3 regions of the Sphingomonas sp. FW306-1B-B10E genome follow, and region 2 is predicted to be linked to each of the others. Evidence: riboswitches for the same ligand, from Rfam matches in the RefSeq annotation. Region 2 holds a riboswitch; each other region holds the start of a gene.

Region 1 (2,258 bases), on a different contig from region 2:
AGGTATCCGTCGGTGGGGAGTAGAAGATGGCGACTTTGGCAGCGACGCGGCCGCGCACGCGCGTGAACCCCGATCGGGCGTTCTTCGGCGGTGCCGCGATCGCGATGATCCTGGTGACCCTGCTGGGCTTCGCGCCGAGCTATTATTTCTCCTACTTCACCGCCGCGCCGGCTCTGGGCCCGCTCCTCCACCTTCACGGCATTGTGTTCAGCGCCTGGATGCTCTTGTACGCGGGGCAAACCTGGCTGGTCGGCGCCGGCAACGTCCGCCTGCACCGCCGGATCGGGCTTGCGGGCGCAGCGCTCGCCATCGGCGTGTTCGTGCTCGGCGTGGTGACCGCGATCACGCTCGCCCGCGTCAACCTCCACGCCGTCGCGCACCGCGGCCCGCCGGTGATCTTCCCGCTCGGCGCGATCACGGCCTTCGCGGGCCTCTGCGCCGCAGCCATCGCGATGCGGCGGCGCCCGATGCACCACAAGCGGCTGATGCTGCTCGCCACCGTCGCGCTCACCACCACGCCGCTGGCGCGGATCACGCGGATGACGACGAGCGCGGTCACCCCGCCGATCGGCGGCATCTTGCTGTCCGATCTGTTCCTGCTCGCCCTCGTCGCCTTCGATCTGCGCCAGCGTGGCCGCGTGCATCCGGCGACGCTCGCCGGCGGCGGCTTCCTCCTCGCCACCCAACTGTTCCGCGTGAGCGTCGGCAAGACCGCGCTGTGGCAGAGCTTCCTTCACGCCACCGTCGGTTGAACGCCGCGATCGCAGGGGCTTGCGTCCTGCGCGCAGGGGCATAGGCATGCCTTATGGACTTTGACGATCAGCTTCGCCGCTATTTCGGCAGCGCCGACCCCGCCACGCTGAGCCCCGACGCGCTCGCCGAGGGCACCGAGCGCATCCGCGTCGATCTCGGGCTCGAGACCGACCGCAACCGCCGCTTCGCTCTCTGGGCGCTGCTCCACATTCTCGGCAACGCCCCCGATCTCGACATTGCGTTCGAGGACGAAGTGGACCGCGAAGCCGCGCGCAACTTCATGGATTTGCTCGCCAACGACGCCGAATAGAGTGCGCGCCGCTTGACGGCGCTCCGCGCTGACGCGAAGGCAAGGCGTCGAGGTTCTCCGTCGTGCTCGCGCACGGTGGAGCGAAGATGGGAAGCCGGTGCGAAGCCGGCGCTGCCCCCGCAACTGTAAGCGGTGAGTGGCGGTCATTGCGTGTCACTGGTGCGCGTCACCGGGAAGGCCAGACCGTCCGCGTCGATCCGTGAGCCAGGAGACCTGCCTCCGATGCGATAACGTCCACCGGCGGGGTGCCCGGTTCGGCCGCTTGCCCCGTCGTGGCCGGTCCCGCCGGCTGCGCTAACGGTCTCGCGCCTGTCCGTCCCGCCTCATCGAAGGCAAGCAGCACGTGACCGACGCCACTCCCATCCGCCTGATCGACATGGTATTTCCCGGCGACACCAATCACCACGGGACGTTGTTCGGCGGCGCCGCGCTGGCGCATATGGACAAGGTGGCGTTCCTGGCCGCGACGCGCCACGGACGGGCCCCCTTCGTCACCGCAGCGTCCGAAAAGATCGATTTCGCCGCCCCCGCGCGCGCCGGGGACATGGTCGAAGCAAGCGGACGCGTCGTGCGCGTGGGGAGATCCTCGCTCGATGTCGAAGTCGAGCTGATCGCCGAGGGCCCGGTATCGGGCGAACGGCGGCTGTGCACCCGCGGCCGCTTCACGCTCGTCGCGGTCAAAGGTCCCGCAACGCGCCTGCCGCTGCCGCCTGTGCCGGCGTCGGGCGCCGCGCCGCAGTCCGACGATGTGCTGCGCATGGTCGAAATGGTCTTCCCGCCGCAGACCAATCATTACGGCACGCTCTACGGCGGGGATGCGCTCAAGATGATGGGCAAGGCGGCATTCATCGCGGCATCGCGTCATGCCCGGGCGGTGATGGTGATGGCAGCGTCGGATCGTATCGATTTCGTCTCGCCGATCCGCGCGGGCGAGATGGTCGAACTGGCGGCACGCGTGCAGATGACCGGACGGACATCGCTGCGCATCGGCGTCGAACTCTGGGCGGAAGACCTGATGACCGGCAACCGCCGCCGCTCGGCCACCGCGGCCTTCACCATGGTCGCGGTCGATGGCGAGGGACGCCCCAAGCCCTGGGATCGGCGCCAGGGCTAGAATTCAACTTTCCCCCTCCCTGAAAGGGGGGGGGTTAGGGGTGGGTAGCGGCAAGCGTAGCTCGACGCTCCGATGCCAGGC
Region 2 (2,258 bases):
CGGCGCCACGCGGCGAGGCGGTGGTCGATCCGGCGCTGACCGATCTCGCCGCTTGGCTGGACCAAGCGGGCGAGAAGCAGGCGGCGATGCTTGCGTTGCAGCTCGATGCGTCCTCGCCGCTCGGCCGCGAAGTCGAGCTTCCGGGGCCGGTGGGCGAGCGCAACGTCTACGCGCTGCATCCGCGCGGCACGATCCTGCTTGCACCGGAGAGCCGGGAAGGGCTGTTCCACCAACTCGCCGCCACGCTGGCGACGGGCAACGATGCGGTGGTCGAGGCCGACGCCGGTCTGACCGCCGTTCTGGCGGAGCTGCCGCCGAGCGTGCGCGCCCGGATCCAGAGCGATGCCGGCGAGGTTTCGGCGGCGCTGGTCGAGGGCGACGCGGACCGGGTGACCGAATTGCTGCAGGCTCTCGCGACGAAGCCGGGGCCGATCGTCCCGGTCCAGGCGGCGGCGAGCGCGGCGCTGACCGAGGCGGATGCCTATAGCCTCACCCTGCTGGTCGAGGAGGTTTCGATCTCGATCAACACCACCGCGGCGGGCGGCAATGCCAGCCTGATGATGCTCGGCTGACGCATCATATAAAGATTTCTTTATATGATGCTTGACTGCCCCGCGGGTCGGTGCGATCTGGAGAGGGTCAAGGTTCTTCGTCCGGGGCTCGCCCTGCGTCGGAGCTAAGACGGGAAGCCGGTGCGATGCCGGCGCTGCCCCCGCAACTGTAAGCGGCGAGCTGCGGTCCAACCATGTCACTGGGGCTTGCCCCGGGAAGACGGACCGCCGCGCTGACCCGCGAGCCAGGAGACCTGCCTTCGACGAGATAACGTCCACCGGCGGGGTGCCCGGATTGGCCGCTTGCGTGCCGGCCGGTTCCCGGGTTGCGTGCGCGTGCGTCTGGTCTCGGCGCTTCGCCTCTCTTCGGGGTTGAAGAAGATGACCACTACCGTTGCTACCTTGGGATTTCCGCGCATCGGCCCGCGGCGCGAACTGAAGCACGCGCTCGAAGCGCATTGGGCAGGGAAGTCTAGCGAGGCCGAGTTGCTCGAGGCAGGTGCGGGGCTGCGCACCGCCGCCTGGGCGCGGCAGAAGGCGCTCGGCGCCGACTGGCTGCCCTCGAACGACTTCTCGTTCTACGATCATGTCCTCGATACCAGCATCATGCTCGGGGCGATCCCCGAGCGCTACCGCAGCGCCGACGGCGAGGCGGGCCTGGCGACCTATTTCGCGATGGCGCGCGGCACCACCGGGGATACCGGATGCAGCCATGGCAGCGTCACGGCGTGCGAGATGACCAAGTGGTTCGACACCAATTATCACTATCTCGTCCCCGAACTCGCTGAGGGGCAGAAGCTCGCGCTCAACCGGCTCAAGGTGGTCGACGAGTATCGCGAGGCCAAGGTGCAGGGCTATGACACGCGGCCGGTGCTGCTCGGGCCGGTGACGTGGCTGAGCCTCGCCAAGGGACGCGGAGTCGATCCGTTCGACTATCTCGATGAAGTGCTCGGGCTCTATGCCGCGATCCTGGGCCAGCTCGCCCATGCCGGCGCCGAATGGGTGCAGATCGACGAGCCGGTGCTGGTGCTCGACCTCGACGACAAGCAGCGTCGCGCGCTGACCCGGGCCTATGCCAAGCTGTCGCGCTCGGGACCCAAACTGATGCTCGCGACCTATTTCGGCGGGCTGGGCGACAATCTCTCCTTCGCCGCGGCGTTGCCGGTGGCGGGACTGCATGTCGACCTCGTTCGCGCGCTCGAGCAGCTTGATCCGTTGCTCAAGGCCGCGCCCAAGTCGCTGCTGCTCTCGCTCGGGGTGGTTGATGGGCGCAACGTCTGGCGCGCCGATCTCGAGGCACTGCTCGACCGGATCGAGCCGATCGCGGCGACTCGCGACCTGGTGCTCGCGCCGTCCTGCTCGCTGCTTCACGTGCCGGTCGACCTCGCGCTCGAGAAGAAGCTCGGCGAGGTGGCCGAATGGCTGGCCTTCGCCGTGCAGAAGGTCGAGGAGCTGGCGGTGCTCAAGCGGGCGATCAACGAAGGGCGGGACAGCGTGGCCGCCGAGCTTGCGGCGTCGGCCAAGGCCAATGCGAGCCGGCGGGCGTCGCCATTGGTCCACAACCCGGCGGTCGCGGCGCGGACCGCGGCGGTGACCGATGCGATGATCGAGCGCCAGGCGGATATCGCCGAGCGCGCAGCGGCGCAGGCGGCGGTGCTCGATTTGCCCGCTTTCCCGACCACGACCATCGGTTCCTTCCCCCAGACC
Region 3 (2,258 bases), on a different contig from region 2:
CCGCGGCGAGATCGACCATCGCGGCGATCGCGTCCTCGACCTGCTCGCAGCCGAGCGTGACCTCGTCGATCCCGCGCCGGATCTCGTCGACATGCGACGCGATCCTGCCCGCGGCGAGCCCCGTCTGGTTCGACAGCTGCTTGACTTCATTGGCGACGACGGTGAAGCCGCGCCCCGCCTCGCCCGCGCGCGCCGCCTCGATCGTGGCATTGAGCGCGAGCAGGTTCACCTGCCCGGCAATGTCGGTGATCAGCTCGATTACCGAGTCGATCGTCTGCGCGGTACGGCCCAGCTCGCGGGTCCGCGCGCTGCCGGCACGGACCAGCGCCGAGACCTGGCTGGCGGCGCGCTCGGCCGCCTCGGTATCGCCCTCGACACGCTCGAGCGCCTGGGCGAGCTCGCGCCCGCGCGCGGCGATCTCGCGCATATTGTCGCTGGTCTGCGAGGCCGCCGAGGCGACCGCGACCGCGCGGCTGCCGACTTCGGCGGCGCGATCGGCGCTCGACGCCGCGCTGCCCTGCACTTGCGCCGACAAGTCGCCGAGCGCGCGGGCGAGCGAGGCGACCTGTCCCTCGAAGCGTTCGCTGGCGCGCTCGATCCGCTCGGCGCGCGCTACGCGAGTGGCGGCGGTGCTGCGCTCATACTCGGCGGCGAGGTGGAGCAGGCGGCGATTGCCGATCACCGCCGCCAGCCGGCCGTTCCGGGTGAGGATCATACCCTCGCTGCCATTGGCGGCGCGATAGGTGCGGATCAGCGTGCCGACATCGGCGGCGATCTCGGCCACCGGGCACGGCCGGACGTGGCGCACCACGCCGTGCCCGAAATAGGGGTTGCGCAGCAGCGCATGGCCGAACGGATTGAGCAGCAGCCGCCGCACGTCCTTCTCGAAGATCGCGCCGATCGGGCGGTGCGCGGCGTCGACCACAGGCATCAGCCGCAGGTCGATGTCCGAATTGAACTGCTCGACTGCCTTGAACAGCGAATCGTCGAGCGTCAGCCAGGGCGGATCGGCTTCGATGCCGGTGAGCCAGCCCGGATTCGGGTCCGACTGCAGGGGAAGTTGTGCGACCTTCATGCCCCCGGCACTAGGGCGCCGTTGGTAAAGACCAACTTCACAGTTGATTACACTGGCGTGACAATCCCTGTTTTTTCGCAGTTGCAGCGAACGCACGCTGGGCGTAGAGGCGCGGCCGTGACGGGTGTCCCCGACAGGGGATGAAAATGGGAACTCGGTTCGAACCCGAGGCTGCCCCCGCAACTGTAACCGGCGAGCGTACGCGTCATCATGCCACTGGAGTTTCTTCCGGGAAGGCGGCGCACACGTAATGACCCGGGAGCCAGGAGACCTGCCCGCCACAGTCGATTCCTTTGCGCGGGCGGGGTGCACCGGGCGAACGAGGGCATGCCCCTCGCGTGAGCGACACCGTTAACCGGGTCGCCGCGCCATTTCGGCGAGACGACCCCAGATGAAGGTGTCTTTGCCGTGACCAAGTTCAAGCTGTTTCTCTTCGCCTCCGCCGCGCTGCTGCCGGCCGCGGCGCATGCCCAGGCGGGCGACGACGAGGTCGTCGTCGTCGCCTCGGGCGTCGAGCAGGAGGCCGAGACCACCGGCCGCTCGATCACCGTGCTCGACCGCGCGACGATCGAGACGCGCCAGACCGTCTCGCTGGCCGACCTGCTCGCCACCACCGCCGGAATCACCTCGACGCGCAACGGCGGCCCCGGCGGCGTCACTGCGGTGCGCATCCGTGGTGCCGAGGACGCGCAGACGCTCGTGCTGATCGACGGGGTGCGCGCCAACGATCCTTCCGCTCCGGCTGGAGCCTTCGACTTCGGCAATGCGCTTACCAGCGCGATCCAGCGCGTCGAAGTGCTGCGCGGCCCCAATTCGGTGATCTGGGGAAGCCAGGCGCTGGGCGGGGTCGTCAATATCGTCACTCAGGCGCCGGTCGATGGCGTCACTGCGCGCGCCAATGCCGAATATGGCTATGCCGACCAGGTCTCGGCCAACGCTGCCGTCGCGGCCGGTAACGACACGCTGCAAGGTGCGCTGACCGGCGGCTATTTCCGCACCGACGGCGTCTCGCAGGCTGCGGTCGGCACCGAGGCCGACGGTTATCGCCAATATAATGCCAGCGGCCGGCTTCGCGCCGAATTCGCGCCGGGCTTTGGCGTCGACCTGCGCGGCTACTACGCCAATTCGCGGCTCGAGATCGACGGCTTCCCTGCCCCGGCCTACAGCTTCGCCGATACCGCGG

The links. Region 2 has a riboswitch for cobalamin ahead of metE (5-methyltetrahydropteroyltriglutamate--homocysteine S-methyltransferase). Riboswitches for the same ligand answer to the same signal wherever they lie in the genome.
Region 1: another riboswitch for cobalamin. It lies ahead of AC3WJI_RS10740 (acyl-CoA thioesterase); the one in region 2 lies ahead of metE (5-methyltetrahydropteroyltriglutamate--homocysteine S-methyltransferase).
Region 3: another riboswitch for cobalamin. It lies ahead of AC3WJI_RS08305 (TonB-dependent receptor plug domain-containing protein); the one in region 2 lies ahead of metE (5-methyltetrahydropteroyltriglutamate--homocysteine S-methyltransferase).

What each region holds. Positions count from the first base shown of each region.
Region 1 covers NZ_JBYSXG010000023.1:5-2,262, reverse strand. The annotation lists gene AC3WJI_RS10750 (hypothetical protein) at 27-752, shown strand; gene AC3WJI_RS10745 (hypothetical protein) at 806-1,063, shown strand; cobalamin riboswitch at 1,098-1,298, shown strand; gene AC3WJI_RS10740 (acyl-CoA thioesterase) at 1,407-2,177, shown strand.
Region 2 covers NZ_JBYSXG010000025.1:51,058-53,315, forward strand. The annotation lists gene putA (trifunctional transcriptional regulator/proline dehydrogenase/L-glutamate gamma-semialdehyde dehydrogenase) at 1-572, shown strand, start outside; cobalamin riboswitch at 640-827, shown strand; gene metE (5-methyltetrahydropteroyltriglutamate--homocysteine S-methyltransferase) at 933-2,258, shown strand, end outside.
Region 3 covers NZ_JBYSXG010000016.1:3,851-6,108, reverse strand. The annotation lists gene AC3WJI_RS08310 (methyl-accepting chemotaxis protein) at 1-1,075, opposite strand, end outside; cobalamin riboswitch at 1,181-1,368, shown strand; gene AC3WJI_RS08305 (TonB-dependent receptor plug domain-containing protein) at 1,484-2,258, shown strand, end outside.